Regions from separate parts of the Bacillus sp. ISL-46 genome, predicted to be linked through region 4. Evidence: predicted binding sites of a transcription regulator. Region 4 holds the regulator's gene; each other region holds the start of a gene.
What was found. The regulator Rex, encoded in region 4, represses fermentation and respiration genes when NADH is low (regulators of the CRP and FNR family bind a similar motif). The targets are predictions, from matches to a motif close to TTGTGAAATATTTCACAA.
Positions count from the first base shown of each region.

Region 1 (4,313 bases), on a different contig from region 4:
AGCAGGACCAATATCAGGTGAATCAATAGTGTTTTACCCAGAGATACATGGCAAAGAGGGATTAGGACCAATCAAGCCTCCAGATACGATCCAGAATGTAAAAGTTTATGATATTAACAAAATTCTTGAAATTGTTACTCAATATAAAGGAAACCTTGTGATTGTTTCTGTCGGAAGATTGACTGAGTTAGCATTGATGTTTATCTTATATGGGAATGACGCATTAAAGGGAGTAAACTCATTTTATATTATGGGAGGGGCTTTTTTGGTCCCTGGAAATATTTCTGCTGAAGCTGAGGCGAATTTTTATGTGGATCCAATTGCGGCAGATACCGTTATGGAAAAAGCTCATAATATTCATCTTTTTCCTTTAAACATAACAAATAAAGCAATCATAACTCCTGATATTATTGACTTCCTTAGCAAAAACAGCCCGACACCCTTTAAACCATTATTAAAACCAGCCTTTGATTATTACTATAAAGCCTATCAGAAGAATGTGCCGGGAATTAAGGGTGCACCACTACATGATGTGGTCCCGTTAATGGCATTAACGGAACCGGATTTCGTAAAATATATCCCGAGAAGAGTAAGAGTAGAGGAATTTGGTAATGCCAAAGGCAAAAGTATTGCAGATTTCCGGCCAAAACCTGATAAAGAACCGGTTAATACTCTTGATTACATTGGCATGGAAGCGGATCTACAGAAATTTACTGTCAATTTCATGGAAATATTTTTACAAGATAATTTCAATAAAGAGCTATGAACTCAATTTGGGGTTCATTGCTCTTGGAATACAATTCACCGCAACGTAAAAAATCTGATTGCTGGTGAGTGATAGGAAACTATTATATTTTTAACTGATATATATTCACTGAATTTCCTAGTTTTTGAAATTTTGTTGACTGAATAGCCGAAATGAGTTAAAATAAAGGTACGCTTTTAAGTTAGTTAAATATTTATTGGTTTAAGTAGTCGTAACTGCACGAAAAAGTGGGTGATGTCTATTGCCCAAACGTGTTAGTGCGTCTTTTTTATTTTTTTAAATGTAGGATAAATTAAAAGTGAACTATATTTTGGGGGTTTTTCCATGAACAACGGTAAAGTTAAATGGTTTAATGCAGAAAAAGGATTTGGATTTATTGAAGCTGAAGGCGGTCAAGATGTATTCGTACACTTCTCAGCTATCCAATCAGAAGGCTTCAAAACTTTAGAAGAGGGCCAATCAGTTTCTTTTGAAATCGTTGAAGGCGCTCGCGGACCACAAGCTTCTAACGTTCAAACAGTTTAATTCTTTTAAAAAAAGGTGATGCACCATGATTAAGCATCACCTTTTATATATATGATTTATACACAATTAGAATAGTTTAAAAGTCAACAGGATACTGCTAAATGATGTATTTGATATTTTCCATATTATTTAGCTAGCAAACTAAGTATTTAAAAACAGTCATGCACTAATTACAAGGGGTGATCGTTTTGGCGTTTGGTAGAAAAAATGATGAGGAAATCAAATTAGAAGAAACTAAAATTTGGGTATGTAGTTCAGAGACTTGTAAATGCTGGATTCGCGACAATTTTAAAAGCACTGATGTGCCACTATGTCCGATCTGCAAAAGTGAAATGACTGAAAGTACTAAAGAATTGCAAGTAATTCACAATCATAGTAAGAATTTTATGTGATCAAATTGTCAGCAGGGAGGTTTCATTTCTCCCTGCCTTTTTATTATTCTTTTGCGTTATCTTTACAATAGGCAAGGACCAGTTCTTCTTCATCTTCTTCTAGATCAAAGTCAAGCACCTTTTCGCTCCCTTGTTCATAAAGATAAAAGTTGGTTATTTTGTCACCATTTTCGTCGCTGACGAAAATGGCCCTTAGGCCAATCCCTTTATCCGAATAAAGCTCATCCTCTTCATCTACATCAAGATCTAAGAAAAACTCATATCGGTCACCTGATAATAAACCGAATGGATCTTCCAATTTTTCAACTGAGTGTCCAGTAATGTTCAAGTGTATCATCCTCTTCAAATTATTCATCCTAATTATTATACACATATTTAAATCAACAAGAAAAACTAGAAGTAGCATTGTTATTAATATTTTTCTCGAATAGTGTTAATTTTACATAATAATTTCAAACCATTTTGAAATAAATGTGAATTATTCCATAAATGGGATTATTATATTGCAGGAATAAGGTAAGATATAACTGTAAAAAACAAATGTGCTATAGGAAAAGTGGGCGACAGGTTATAAATAAACATGTGAAATGTTTCACAATCAAGGAGAGAGAATAGATGACAACAACGACAGTGCGAATACATATTCAGTTACAGCCATTTTTCTTATCAAGGAAAAAATATTATCAGCTCCTCCATTTGCTATTTTTGGTGCCTTCTAATGGCGAGTTATTATTTGAAATACGAAACAATGGTAACTTACGGGAATTAGAAGAAATTCATGATGGTGGAAAAATACTTTGGAACTTTTTTGACCACATGACGGATGAGCAAATCAACAGGGAGTATGAAGAATATCAACGCCTTTTTATTGGACCAGGGCAGCTGGTAGCGCCACCGTGGGAGTCTTATTATCGGAGCAGAGAGCAATTGCTATTTGAGGAATGGAACTATCAAATCAGGGAGCAATACCATCTCTTTGGACTACAATATAAAAACGAGAATAATGAGCCTGATGATCACCTTTTACTCGAATTGGAATTTATGCTTTTTCTTGCCGATTTAAGTTTACAAGAAACTATGACTGATAGAATTGTTGAATTAATTTCACGTCAGATACACTTTCTTGAAAAACATTTAACCATATGGGTTCCCTATTTTTGTAAACGAATTATTGAACATACAAATAGCCAGTTATACCTGGGGGCAGCCATGCTTCTCGAAGACTTATTAACTTTTGATTTGACTACTTTACAAGAAGTAAAGGAGGCATTACCCGATGTCAGATAAGAATAATTTGAAGGATCTTTTATCCAATAAAATGCAGCGGCGAACTTTTTTGAAATGGTCCGGGGCAATTGGAATTCCTGTTCTTGCCGGAGGAATTGGAACAAAGATGCTCATTGATCGTAAAGAAGAGACAAAAACAGTGAGTGCCAAAGGTACTGAGAAAATTGTTTCAACATGCAGTATTAATAATTGTGGAGGTCGCTGTGTCATTAAAGCCCATGTCAAGGATGGAATGGTCGTTCGGGTAAGTACTGATACGCAAGAAAACGGCGATTTATCAACACCGCCACTTAGGGCATGTGTCAGGGGGAGAAATTACCGAAACATGTTATATGATCCCGACCTTTCATTATGTTCGCAAAAAGTGTTTAGTTTAAAAGACTCATTTTTACAAATTAAAAGCGAAAAGTGTGTAAACTGTACAGATTGTTCCAATATTTGTTTAGAAAATGCAATTCAAATAATACCAGAAATAAAGAAAATAAGGGATACAGGCGAACCTCTTCATACAAAAAAATGCATAGATTGTGGGCAGTCCTTTTCTACCTTTCAGTTTGCAAGGGAAAAATGTCCTCTATGTATTAATAGGGACCCTGAATGGTTAAGTCCTTATCAATAAGGAACATGCAAAAACCGCCAGAAATTATTTCTGGCGGTTTTTATATTAATATAAACACGATAAAACATCGAGTTTTTTGAAAGAATATGTATGGAGGAGAAGATGAGATTCGAACCCCCGCCGTCAGCTTGGGAAGCTGACATTCTACCATTAAACCACACCAGCAATATTTCAAAATGATACATAAATATTATAGAGCAGAAAAGTTTTGTTTTTTAAGTTGATATATTATGTATTGTAGAAAAATTCAAATAACGTTCAAAATCATTCAATTTATGAATGATTTTGAAAGAAAATGATTGATTTTTGCAATCGTTTTCAGTATTATGTACTTAAGAAGAATAAAAAAATAGGTGGTGATGACTTGTTAACACCAGAACGTCATCGAATCATACTACAATTGTTAAAAGATAAGAATGTTATTAAAATTAATGAAATTATGGAGTTAACCGAGTCTTCGGAGTCAACAATTCGCAGAGACCTCTCTTTGCTAGAAGACCAAAAATTTCTTAAGAGGATCCATGGAGGTGCCTCAAGATTACAGGGGAAACTTCAAGAGCCAAGTATGATTGAGAAATCCTCCAAAAACCTTCAAGAAAAACGATTGGTTGCTCAATTTGCAGCGAATTTAGTGGAGGAAGGTGATTGTATTTATCTTGATGCTGGGTCCACTGTGATTGAAATGATTGAATTCCTGCCATTAAAGGAGATCGTTGTTGTCACG
Region 1 is NZ_JAGGQR010000045.1:95,226-99,538, forward strand. It holds gene J7E67_RS21035 (nucleoside hydrolase) at 1-766, shown strand, start outside; gene cspD (cold-shock protein) at 1,091-1,291, shown strand; gene J7E67_RS21045 (cold-shock protein) at 1,480-1,683, shown strand; gene J7E67_RS21050 (DUF6509 family protein) at 1,727-2,020, opposite strand; gene J7E67_RS21055 (TorD/DmsD family molecular chaperone) at 2,299-2,970, shown strand; gene J7E67_RS31450 (hypothetical protein) at 2,960-3,589, shown strand; gene J7E67_RS21065 (DeoR/GlpR family DNA-binding transcription regulator) at 3,954-4,313, shown strand, end outside.
Region 1: the regulator Rex is predicted to act here: its motif matches at 2,264-2,281, upstream of J7E67_RS21055 (TorD/DmsD family molecular chaperone).

Region 2 (4,313 bases), on a different contig from region 4:
TACCTATAGTAAAAATAATGATAATATAGAGAAAAGGCAGTAAGGACTAAAAGTGTGGGGGATTGTAAATTGATTCCATTATATCTATTTCACGTCACATCAGTCCAACATAGTGAAAATTTACTTTGGACATTTTTAATCTGTAATATTTTTGTTGTCACAGCAGGATTTACGTTTATGTATAAATTATTTCGACAGAAAAATGTTCGGGGCGCTGGAATTACTTTTGCGATTGCGTTAGCTGTGAATTATATTCTTATTGCCATCTTTGGGGATATATTTGATTTACTTGGATAAGCGCTAGAGAGGAGATGATATCGTTGAAATATTATCGTTTATGGGTACTTGCCTTTCTATTAAAATTTATTGGTTCTGCATGGGATGCTTCTTATCATTTTAAATATTTATTTGAGGAATACTCCATTCCCCATATTGTTAATACCATCGGTTTTGCTTTAGGCGCATATTTGTTAATTCAAGAGTGGCGACGTTTAAATTATCTGGACCGATTTTCTAGAAACCTGATTACAATAGGCTACGTTATATTCCTAATTGGGATCCCACTAGATTTCACCTATCATATTGCGTATGGAATTGATTTAACCACATGGAGTCCAACCCATTTTATTTATTATATTGGTACAGCAATTATGATTTTTGGGGTCTGGCACGGTTACTTTCTATATACGAGAGATATTCAACCGTCATGGTGGTCACTTCATACCTGGTTTGCCATGTATCTCCTTGAATGCTTGATGTTTCCGAATATGCAACAGGAAAACGGGGCCATTTCATATGATCAATACATTCATGGAAAATCGATTGCCTCAAAGGAAATCCTTGAACTAATCTCAGATCCTGCCTCACAGATTTTTGGCGGCATTCCGGAATGGGTCTATCCCACCTATTCAATCCTAATGGTCGCTCTCCTAACAATTCTAATCATCCGATATTGCCGTGATTATACCATACCTGTGATGGCGACGGCACTTTATATCCTGTTAAGGTTTGTAGGCAAAGCTATTTTTGCTGCAGTTGGTTATCCAACCTCTTATGTTCCGATAACGCTTTTATTCATTCCTTTATGCTATTTATTGTTTAGAAAAACCCCTCGGTTAGCTGGTCTGGCAGGCAGCCTAGCTTATTTTCTTACTTTGTATGCAATCCATATAACTGGTATTCTCATCACTCCACCCTTGGTATTATGGGAGCTTGCCCCTGTTGTAGTAATTGGTGTGCTTGTTCCCATGATTCATTCAATGGTAAAACTCTTTCAAATAAGGAAAACTGAAAAAAAGGTAGTTTAGAGTTAGATAGCATGCATTTTTTGTGTGCTATTTTTTTGTTGCCCAAATATACTATGACAATTATGTGAAAATATTCACATAATTGTTTGGATAGTGACGTACTTCACAAATTTTATCGACGCTAGCATTTACAATTTAAATATAAAGAAAACCTTACTAACCTTAAAAATACTTATTTAACATATAAGGAGTGATTGATAAATGAAAAAACTAGTAATGATCGGAAATGGTATGGCAGGCGTCAGAACGGTAGAGGAAATCCTCAAAGTAACCACTGAACCATTTGAAATTACTATTTTTGGACAAGAACCATATCCAAACTACAATCGGATTAAACTATCAAATATACTTCAAGGGGATACAAACTTTGAAGATATTATCATTAACCCGCTAGATTGGTATAAAGAAAATAGAATTCAATTATTTACAGGTGAATCGATTGTAAACATTGATGTGGACGGAAAACGTGTGGTTAGTAATTTAGGCAGGGAAGTCGAATATGATGAATTAATTATTGCCACAGGATCAAATTCTTTCATCCTCCCAATTCCAGGTGCAGACAAAATCGGTGTGACTGGATTTCGTGATATCAATGATTGTGAAATGATGATCAAGTCAGCTCAGCAATTTAAGAAAGCCGTGGTCATCGGCGGCGGACTTCTAGGTCTTGAGGCAGCAAGAGGACTGTTAAACCTGGGAATGAAGGTTGATGTTGTTCACTTAATGCCGCATCTAATGGAGCGACAGCTGGATTCGGTTGCTTCATCCTTACTGAAGGCAGAACTAGAAAGCCAGGGCATGAACTTCTTAATGGAAAAAGAAACCGTTGAAATCCTTGGCAAGGAACGAGTAACAGGTATTCGCTTTAAAGATGAATCAGAGGTGGAAGCGGACCTGGTGGTTATGGCAATCGGAATTAAGTCTAACACCGAAGTGGCAAGAAACAGCGGAATCTATGTCAATCGCGGGATAGTGGTCAATGACTTCATGGAAACAAGCGTCCCTAATGTTTACGCCGTGGGGGAATGTGCGGAACATCGAGAGATTGTCTATGGCTTGGTGGCCCCATTATATGAACAAGGAAAAGTGCTGGCCAACCGTATTTGTGGCAATTTAGGCGAACCATATGAAGGCTCTGTGACCGGAACACAATTAAAGGTAGCCGGCGTGGACCTTTTCTCTGCTGGAGAAATTTTTGAAGATGGTTCAACAAAATCGATCATGGTCTACAATGAATATGATGGTGTCTATAAAAAGATCTTAACAAGAAATAACACGATTGTTGGTGTCGTGCTATATGGAGACACCAAGGATAGCACCAAATTATTCCGGATGCTGACGAAAAAAGAAGACATTAGCGGAATGACTAGTATTTCGGTCCTGCAATCTGAATGCAGTGCAGGAGGCGGCAATGGTGATGTAGCTTCAATGCCGAATGATGAATTAGTTTGTGGCTGTAATGGAGTCACTAAAGGCGCCATTGTTGAAGCAATCAAAACTCAAGGGTTAACCACACTGGACCAAGTGAGCCATTGTACGAACGCAGGCCGTTCTTGTGGACGCTGTAAACCGATGGTAAGCAATATTCTTGCCTATACACTGGGCGACCAATTTGATGAAGCGGCAGCACAAAAGACAAGCCTGTGCGGTTGTACAACCCTAAGCCGTGATGAAGTTGTGGCCGAAATTAAAGAAAAAGGCTTAACAAGTGTAAAAGAAGTTATGAACGTCCTTGAGTGGAATAATGAGGAAGGCTGTACCAAATGCCGTCCGGCCATCAACTACTATCTAGGTATGATTCATATGGATGAATACAAAGATGATCGTGATTCCCGACTCGTCAATGAAAAAATGCATGCCAATATCCAAAAGGACGGAACCTACTCGGTTGTACCAAGAATGTATGGCGGGGAAACGACAGCAGCCGATTTGAAAAAAATCGCCGAGGTTGCCGAAAAGTATGAGGTACCACTGGTAAAATTAACAGGCGGACAGCGGATTGGTTTATTCGGAGTGAAAAAAGAAGACCTGCCAAGAATGTGGGAAGAGCTCGATATGCCCTCTGGTTATGCCTATGGAAAAACGCTTCGTACCGTAAAAACTTGTGTCGGCGCTCAGTTCTGCCGCTATGGAACACAGGATTCGATGGCACTTGGCATTGAACTTGAAAAGAAATTTGAACGCCTCGATACTCCTCATAAAGTAAAAATGGGCGTATCGGCCTGCCCGCGGAACTGTTCCGAAGCAGGAATCAAAGACATTGGCTTTGTCGGAATTGATGGCGGCTGGGAGATTTATGTCGCTGGTAACGGCGGTGTCGACCTCCGTGCGGGGGACCTCCTATGTACTGTGAAAACACAAGCGGAAGTAATGGAAATCACGGGTGCTTACCTTCAATATTATCGTGAAACAGCCAACTACCTAGAGCGTACTTCAAAATGGGTAGAACGTGTTGGCTTGGATCATGTGAGAGAAGTACTTGCCAATGAGGAAACACGGAAAGCTTTAAACGAGCGCATGGATAAAACATTAAATAAATATATCGAACCTTGGAATGAAGCGATTCAAAGTGAAGAAATTCAAGATAAATATTATGCAAAACACACTATTAAGGCTGGGGAGTGATTCAATATGCTTCAAACAATAACAAGAATTCCAGTGGCAAACTATTCTAATTTAAGAGTTCGATCTGGGTATACTATTTAAAATCGATTATACAGAAATTGCCCTATTTAAATTAACAAGTGGAGAGGTTTATGCGATTGAAAACCGCAGTCCCCATCCAAAAGGAGGCGTCCTTTCAGAAGGCCTTGTCAGTGGCGAGTATGTATATTGCCCCGTCTATGATTGGAAAATATCCTTAAAAGATGGTAAAGTACAGTCACCGGATGTAGGTCAAGTACGGACATTTAAGGTTGAATTAGAGGAAGATATCGTTTTTATTGTCAGATAAGAGCGAAATGGAAAGGATGGCTGCAGAATGAAAAATGGGAAAGTATTTTTAGT
Region 2 is NZ_JAGGQR010000042.1:12,235-16,547, reverse strand. It holds gene J7E67_RS19970 (hypothetical protein) at 70-297, shown strand; gene J7E67_RS19965 (hypothetical protein) at 321-1,307, shown strand; gene nirB (nitrite reductase large subunit NirB) at 1,509-3,932, shown strand; gene nirD (nitrite reductase small subunit NirD) at 3,997-4,260, shown strand; gene cobA (uroporphyrinogen-III C-methyltransferase) at 4,288-4,313, shown strand, end outside.
Region 2: the regulator Rex is predicted to act here: its motif matches at 1,370-1,387, upstream of nirB (nitrite reductase large subunit NirB).

Region 3 (4,313 bases), on a different contig from region 4:
CACCGCTTAAGGTGAAGAAGTGCGTTCCAAAGATCCGGTCAAAGGTCATCAAGGCAAGTGCGACAGTGAAAATTGGAAAGGAAGCCACAATAATAACCGATGCAATGAATGAAGTCCAAGTAAACATTGGCATTTTCATTAGTGTCATGCCTTTAGTTCTCATTTTTAATATAGTTACGATAAAATTAATTCCTGTCATTAACGTACCAATCCCAGCAATTTGCAGGGCAATAGCGTAATAGTTATTTCCGATCCCAGGAGTAAATTCTTTACCTGCAAGAGGGAAATAGGCTGTCCAGCCGGCATCCGGGGAACCGCCAATGACAAACGAAATATTAAACAACATAGCACCACTAAAGAACAACCAGAAGCTTAGAGCGTTAAGTTGAGGGAATGCCACGTCACGCGCGCCAATTTGCAGCGGAATCACCACGTTCATTAAACCAATTAATAATGGCATCGCCGCAAACAAAATCATGATCACACCGTGTGTGGTAAAAATTTCATTGTAATGCTGCGCATCTAAAAATTTCATCTCTGGACGAGAGGTTTGAGCCTTCATTAAAAGACCGTCTACGCCTCCCCGGAAAAACATCAGCACACCAGAAAGGATGTACATAATCCCAATCCGTTTATGATCAACGGTTGTCAACCATTCTCTCCAAAGCCATTTCCATTTCTTTAAATAGGTAACCCCTGCTACAATTCCTATCATTGTTAATAGAATAGCAATCTGAGAACCTAGTATTAATGGGTTGCCGACGATAAAAAAGTCATGCCAATTAATGCCCATTGTGCTCACCTCCATCTGATTTCTCGCCCATGTCCATACTTTCCATTCCATCCATGTCCATAGAATGACCATTTGTTTCTTTCTCTTTAAAAATCTTTCCTTTGACGCCATGTACTTCGTACAATTCAGGATTTGTATAAGTTTTAGAATTCATATCAGCATGATTTACCCATGCTAGATGAGTTCCCAGGAATGTTTCACGACCTAAGTGTGTAGGTTTTAGAAGTTGATTGTATTTCTTTTCTGTTAACTTTGGGGCAGTATCTTTGACATCCTTAACCCACTTTTCAAAGGCTTGCGGGGATTTCGCTTCAACTGTAAATTCCATATCAGCATATCCCTTGCCGTTAAAGTTTGTATTTTTACCTAGAAATTCTCCAGGTTTGTCTGCTGTGAGATACAACTCTGTCTCCATTTTGTTCATGGTATACTTTTGACCACCTAAAGCAGGAACCCAGAAGGATTGCATTGTACCAGCAGAGGTTAACTTAAACTGTACCGGAGTGCCAGCAGGAATATTCACATAGTTCACTGTCTCGATCCCTTGTTCTGGATAGCTAAAAATCCACTTCCAATCAGCTGATGTTACATTAATGGTAATAGGTTTTTTATTTTCATACCCGGCAGGTACTTTCTCTAATTTATAGATTGTTTTAACAGTAGGAACCGTTAAAGCAATGACAATCAGAATAGGAATGACAGTCCAAATAATCTCTAATTTTGTACTGCCGTGTTCTTCAGGCGGTTCGTAATCTGCATTTTCAGGTTTCGCACGATATTTCCAAATGATATATCCAAATAAACCGAATACAACGACAACCACTAACAGCATAAAAATAAGTGACCAGTTAATTAATTCTAGAATGTCACGTGCGGCAGGGCCTTTTGGATCAAAGACGACCATATTCGTACAGCCGCTTAAAAGTAAAGTTGGTACTAAAGCTAACAGTGGAATGATGTAGCTTTTTTTAAACATGAATATTTCTCCCTTCTAGAATGTTCATTTTTTGATATGATTATCGTGAATTCATTCACAAACAAAACCAGACTAATTCCTTCCTTCATTGTAATAGATGTAAAAATTTAAATTAATTATCATTTAATATTAATTAGTCTGTATGTATTTCCTAAAATCTATATTAACAACATTGCTGTGATGTTAATATAGGTTTTTAGATTAAATTGTGACAAATTTGTTAAGGATTTAAAATCCCTTACTAGGAAAAATTAGGTAAGTTAATTTTACAAAAAGTACATTTATGTCTTTTGTTGTTTCAAAGCTAAACATTGTATTTTGGATTAAAAGTGGGATAATATAAAGGAATTCATAGTTAGAGGAGAGCACAAAATGAAGGTAAAAGTTAATCGGAATGCAGCAAAAGCATTGAAGAAAATGATGGAACAAGAAGAGGCACAAGGGAAATTGTTTCGAGTATATGTGACAAGTATCCACGGGGACCACGCCCATTATGATTTAAAGCTTGATACACCAACAGAAAACGATGTAGTGGTTACAAGTGATAAAGAAATTGACTTTATTCTTGATAAAAATGATCCGACCTTAAATAATATCTGGATTCAATATTTCCAATTACCAAAAGAAGAATGGCTAATTACCAACCCAACAATGGGCGTACATCATCACCATTAATAAAACAAGAAAAAACGCTTGTGAGTTCACTGCGTTTTTTTTGTGAATATATTCTTTTCTTTCTATTGAAAATTATTCAACACACTTTTTCGAGGATAGGATATATGAAGTAGTCCATTATTAATTTGTGTTTGCATTAAATGAGCATAAGTTGGTTCTGGAAGTTCAATGACGCGTTCAAAATCACCATAGATTCGCTCTCTTTTCATTCCCATTTCAAATGGTAGAACCGGCTTTATTCTGCCATTAATTTTTAAATGTGTATTTGTGATTAAGTTAATTGAAAGATCTTCTTGATTTACTCCAGGTATTTCAAAAATAATAAAGTAATAATTTTCATTTAGATATATATCAAATTTTGGATTACATACCGCTTCTCTAAAAAATTCATCAGGATGTTTTTGCTTAAGTACGCTAGACCAAAAATTGCTCTCTCTATACTCATTTGTAATCTCTAGCCATTTTCTCATTTTTTCTATATCCATCTTACTACTCCTTTAAAGTTGATTGGCGATAGGCATAGAAGGGTTAGCTATTTGATCCTGATCACTAACATCTGGATCTAGATTGCCAGAGTTCATAAGAGAAGAAGCCGGTGAAAAATCACCCAAAGAAAAATTTGCTCCGACAAATTTACTATTAGCAGTATGGCTGTTATGCACAGTAGGACCTATATCAACATTTCCGTTTTGCGTAGCTCCATTAATCTTAAAATTTAAAATATTTATTTGAAATGGCATATCATATAACCCCTATAATGTTAGATTGGTGGTACAGGTTGAATGGGTTTATTTACATTGGCAACATCAGTAGTTCCAATTGAAGTTTGATCATTGACGTCAGGATCATTTAATAGGTTTTCCATCATTGCTTCAGTGGGTGAAGTATCTCCATATGAAGCATTAATTCCTTGTGATTTAGTATTGGAAGTGGGACTATTATGAGATGCTTCCCCTATAGTTATGGAACCATTACCCGAAATACTGTTAATTTTTAAATAATATAAATTGATTACAACCGATGGCATCTTTAAACACCTTTCTATCCTTTGGCTTATGGGTACTATATGCTAAAGTGTGCCTATTTGTTACTTAATGGTACTCCTGTATTATGATTGAATGTGGATTCGCAGGGTTCTTCTTTGTTTAACGTAAATGTATTATGTAAACTTAATAATTTGATTAGTTTTTAGTAATGGTGTTAATCTTATAATGGGAAAAGTTAGAAGGGAGAATGTTTATACATATGGATAATTTTATAAATGATGTTGAAATCAAATTAGTAGCACTTGATATGGATGGCACACTTTTAAATAATAAAGGCCAGATATCGGAAGCAAATCGCCAGGCAATCAGAGCTGCAAAGGACAAAGGGATTTTTGTCGTTCTAAGTACTGGACGTTCTGTGATTACTAGTCGAGAGCATGCTGATTCATTGGAGCTGAATTCATATTTGGTAACGGTAAATGGAAGTGAAATTTGGGATGAGAAACGGGAATTAGTGGAAAGGAATTTGGTCAAATCGGAGCTGGTTGAGTGGATGTGGGGGTTATCTCAACAGCATAACACAAAATTTTGGGCGATTAGTACCGAGCGTAATTGGCATAATGAAATGCCGGCTGACCTACATACACTGGAATGGATGAAATTTGGTTTTAATATCGATGATGACGCAACAAGAGCACTAATCTTTAATGAATTACAGGCTAAAGGTGAATTTGAATTAAGCAATTCAACCCTGAAGAACATTGAAGTAAATCCAGCTGGAATTAATAAAGCCAAGGGGCTTGGGATTGTTTGCAGCCGACTGGGATTGGAAATGAAAAATGTTATGGCCGTAGGAGATAGCCTTAATGATTTAGCGATGATC
Region 3 is NZ_JAGGQR010000014.1:330,548-334,860, forward strand. It holds gene qoxB (cytochrome aa3 quinol oxidase subunit I) at 1-793, opposite strand, end outside; gene qoxA (cytochrome aa3 quinol oxidase subunit II) at 783-1,769, opposite strand; gene J7E67_RS09625 (heme biosynthesis protein HemY) at 2,142-2,444, shown strand; gene J7E67_RS09630 (Hsp20/alpha crystallin family protein) at 2,507-2,929, opposite strand; gene J7E67_RS09635 (spore germination protein) at 2,942-3,184, opposite strand; gene J7E67_RS09640 (spore germination protein) at 3,205-3,471, opposite strand; gene J7E67_RS09645 (Cof-type HAD-IIB family hydrolase) at 3,690-4,313, shown strand, end outside.
Region 3: the regulator Rex is predicted to act here: its motif matches at 1,813-1,830, upstream of qoxA (cytochrome aa3 quinol oxidase subunit II).

Region 4 (4,313 bases):
CACCACCGCTTAAGGTGGAAACTATTTTTAAGACATCATCACCAGAAAATAAGAAATTACCGAGCACCGTACGTATTTCTTTTTCATTTTTTAGTGGATAGTCATCCCAGAGTTCATTTAAGACCCGCTTATTGGAGGTCAATTCAGCTTGCTCCTGGTCGTAATACCCAATCTGAAGGTTTGTCCCATAGAGTATGGTTCCCTCAAGTGCAGGCAACTTTTTGATAATTGTTTTTAAAAGTGTTGATTTGCCGATACCATTCGGTCCAACCAATGCGATACTTTCACCTTTATAGGCCCGGAAAGAAATGGACTCTGAAACCTTACCATCCTTGTATCCAACAGCGAGTGAATCCACTGTTAAAACATCATTTCCGCTTTGTTTTTCAATTTCAAACGTGAAGGAAGCAGACTTTTCATCGCCTAATGGACGATCCATCATCTCCATCTTTTCAAGCTTTTTACGCCGGCTTTGGGCTCGTTTGGTTGTCGATGCCCGCGCTAAATTGCGGTTGATAAAGTCTTGGAGATCAGCGACCTCTTGCTGTTGTTTTTCGAAAAGCTTTAAATCACGCTCATAATTTGCCGCCTTTTGATCAAGGTAAGAACTATAGTTGCCTGTAAACCTTTGGATTTGCTTACGGGATACTTCATAAACTTGAGTAACAACTTTATCTAAAAAATAGCGGTCATGGGAAACGATCAAAATCGCCCCATGATAACTTTGTAAATATTGCTCCAGCCAGGAAAGCGTATCAATATCAAGGTGGTTTGTGGGCTCATCCAATATTAGGATATCAGGCCTGGTTAACAAGAGTTTACCAAGGGCTAGACGAGTTTTCTGACCGCCGCTTAAACTAGATATCATCAAGGATTTGTCATGGAAATTCAGCCCATGAAGGACGGAGCGCATCTCTGCCTCATATTGATACCCTCCCTGTTCTTTAAATTTCACCTGAAGATGATCGTACTCTTTTAGGATCCTTTCGTACCTGCCACTGTCTTCAAAAACAAGAGGATCAGCCATTTGTTCTTCAAGTGTGCGGAGTTGTTTTTCCATCAATCGCAGCGGTTCAAAAACCGTCAGCATTTCATCCCATATGGATAATGATGATTCTAACCCAGTATTTTGAGCTAAATAGCCAATCGTCACTTCTTTTGGCTTGATGATTTCTCCGCCATCATGCGACAAGTGTCCGGCTATAATCTTCAACAATGTCGATTTTCCCGCCCCATTGCGTCCAACAAGGGCAACACGGTCCCGAGTTTGTAATTCGAGCTTAATATTCGATAAAATAAGGTCAGCACCATAATATTTTTGTAATTGATTAACCTGTAGCAAAATCATTCTCATTCACCTCTATTACATAGGATTAGTGTACCTTATTCCCGGTATGTCGGCAATAAACTGCTCGCCATATTAGCGGAGTAAGGGTCCTAAATCGACATAAAATGTAATATTTAGTTCAAAGTTTCACACACATATAAGGAAAAATAGTGTATGATTTGATGGGAGGATTTTTTATATGGCAGAATTTACGCATTTTAATGAAGAAGGCAGAGCAAAAATGGTCGACGTCAGTGATAAGCCGGAAACGGCACGTACGGCGCTTGCTCATTCCAGCATTACCGTTAGTAAAGAAATTTATGATAAAATAACTAATAATGAGATGAAGAAGGGCGATGTCTTAGCAGTGGCCCAGGTAGCAGCTGTCATGGCAGCAAAGAAGACATGGGATTTGATTCCAATGTGCCATCCGATTCCATTAACAGGTGTTAATATTTCTTTCTCTTGGGAACAGGATAAGGATGAGAATTATCAATTATATATTGCTGCAGCCGTTAAAACGAAGGGGAACACAGGAGTGGAAATGGAAGCGTTAACAGCCGCATCCGCATGTGCCTTAACAGTTTATGATATGTGTAAAGCCGTTGATAAAGGTATGGTAATTGGACCGACGTATCTTGTCGAAAAAACAGGCGGTAAAAACGGTGATTTTAAAAGAGATGAAAGAGTTAAATAAATTTTTAACTAAACCATTCATGGGGTGTGGGAGATTATGAGTAATGAAACAACGAAAATACCACAGGCGACAGCAAAACGGCTGCCCCTCTATTATCGATTTCTAAAAAACCTGCATAGTTCCGGCAAGCAAAGGGTCTCTTCAGCGGAATTGAGTGAAGCAGTAAAGGTAGACTCAGCAACGATTCGCCGCGACTTTTCCTATTTCGGTGCGTTAGGAAAAAAGGGCTATGGGTATAATGTTAATTACTTAATATCCTTCTTCCGAAAGACCTTAGATCAGGATGAATTAACTAAGGTTGCCTTAATAGGAGTCGGAAATCTTGGGACTGCCTTTTTAAACTATAACTTTTTAAAAAATAATAACACAAAAATAGAATGCGCCTTCGATGTGGATCCCGACAAAATGGGAACCATGATTCGCGAGGTACCCGTTCATCCTATGGATGATTTAGAGAAGGTGTTATCAGAAACTAATATTTCAGTGGCGATATTAACGGTTCCGGCTCCTGCCGCACAAATGATAACCGATCGACTGGTCCAAGCGAATGTAAAAGGGATCTTAAATTTCACTCCGGCAAGGTTAAATGTTCCACCATTAATAAGGGTCCATCATATTGACTTGGCTGTGGAGCTTCAATCGCTAGTCTACTTTTTAAAGCATTATCCAACGGTGGAAATAGATGAAGAATAATTAGTTAATAAGGCTTTCCACAAAATTTGTGGAAAGCCTTTTGTATGATTAAATCCCTGCTTTTTTTAATTACATAATCTATCAAAATATTGACCTATGCACTAAGATTTAGATAGATAAAGTGCAAGCGGTTACTAATTCGGAAAGTGGGGAAATCCAATGTCAATTTTACGAGATGAAGCGTTAAAAATGCATAAGGAGCATCAAGGAAAGGTTGGAATCTATTCAAAGGTTGCAGTACATAATGCAAAAGATTTAAGCCTAGCCTATTCACCTGGTGTGGCAGAGCCATGTTTGGACATTTATGCAGACGAAAATAAAGTCTATGATTATACCTCAAAGGGCAATCTAGTTGCAGTTGTATCCAATGGGACAGCAGTCCTGGGGCTTGGGAACATTGGACCAAAAGCTGCGATGCCTGTGATGGAAGGAAAGGCCGTGTTATTCAAATCATTCGCAGATGTTGATGCTTTTCCCATTTGCTTGGCCACAACTGATACAGACCAGATCGTAGAAACCGTCAAATTGCTAGAACCAACATTTGGCGGAGTGAACTTGGAGGATATTGCTGCGCCGCAATGCTTTGATATTGAAGACCGCCTCCGCAAAGCCTGTGATATTCCTGTTTTTCATGATGACCAGCATGGAACAGCGATTGTAACAGCGGCTGGTTTAATCAACGCATTAAAATTAGCGGATAAAAAAATTGAAGATATTCGTGTTGCAGTAAATGGAGCAGGTGCAGCAGGAGTAGCGATTGTTAAACTTATGCTACATATGGGCGTGAAGGATGTTATTTTATGTGATACAAAAGGAATTATTTATGAAGGCCGCCCGGTTGGAATGAATCGATTCAAAGATGAAATGGCACAAATCACAAATCGCGAGCAAAAACAAGGAACGTTAGCCGATGCGCTTGTTGACGCAGATGTGTTTGTGGGGGTATCAGCAGCTGGGGCCGTTACGAAGGAAATGGTTGGTTCTATGCACCGTGACCCGATAATCTTTGCCATGGCCAACCCGGTACCGGAAATTATGCCGGATGTGGCCAAAGAAGCAGGAGCACTTGTAGTGGGTACAGGACGTTCTGATTTTCCGAACCAGGTTAATAATGTGCTTGCATTCCCAGGAATTTTCCGCGGTGCTTTAGATGTCCGTGCAAAGGAAATCAACGAGGAAATGAAGCTCGCCGCGGTTTATGCAATTGCTGGTTTAATTTCAGAGGATGAGCTCCATGCCGATTATGTCATTCCAGATCCATTTGACCCTCGGGTCGCAGCACAGGTAGCAACCGCGGTTGCGTATACTGCAATGGAAACAGGGGTAGCCCAAAAAATTATCAATGTTGAGGAAATTAAGCAACGCCTATCAGCATTAGCAGAAGCAAAACAACCAGTGCTTGCTTAGGTCGAGTAAAATCTAGCTTTTAAGGGAAGACTACCTCAACCTAGTTGAGGTAGTCTTTCAAATTTTGGAAATTAGGGCATAATTCCAATATATCTTTTAAATTTTTAGTACAATAATGAATGATAGTTTTTTCTTTTTCAAATCAGTGGGTAAAATAAGGACAAAATCGATGGTGAACTGACTCATTTT
Region 4 is NZ_JAGGQR010000002.1:881-5,193, forward strand. It holds gene J7E67_RS01010 (ABC-F family ATP-binding cassette domain-containing protein) at 1-1,348, opposite strand, end outside; gene moaC (cyclic pyranopterin monophosphate synthase MoaC) at 1,527-2,024, shown strand; gene J7E67_RS01020 (redox-sensing transcriptional repressor Rex) at 2,061-2,717, shown strand; gene ystJ (NADP-dependent malic enzyme) at 2,877-4,124, shown strand.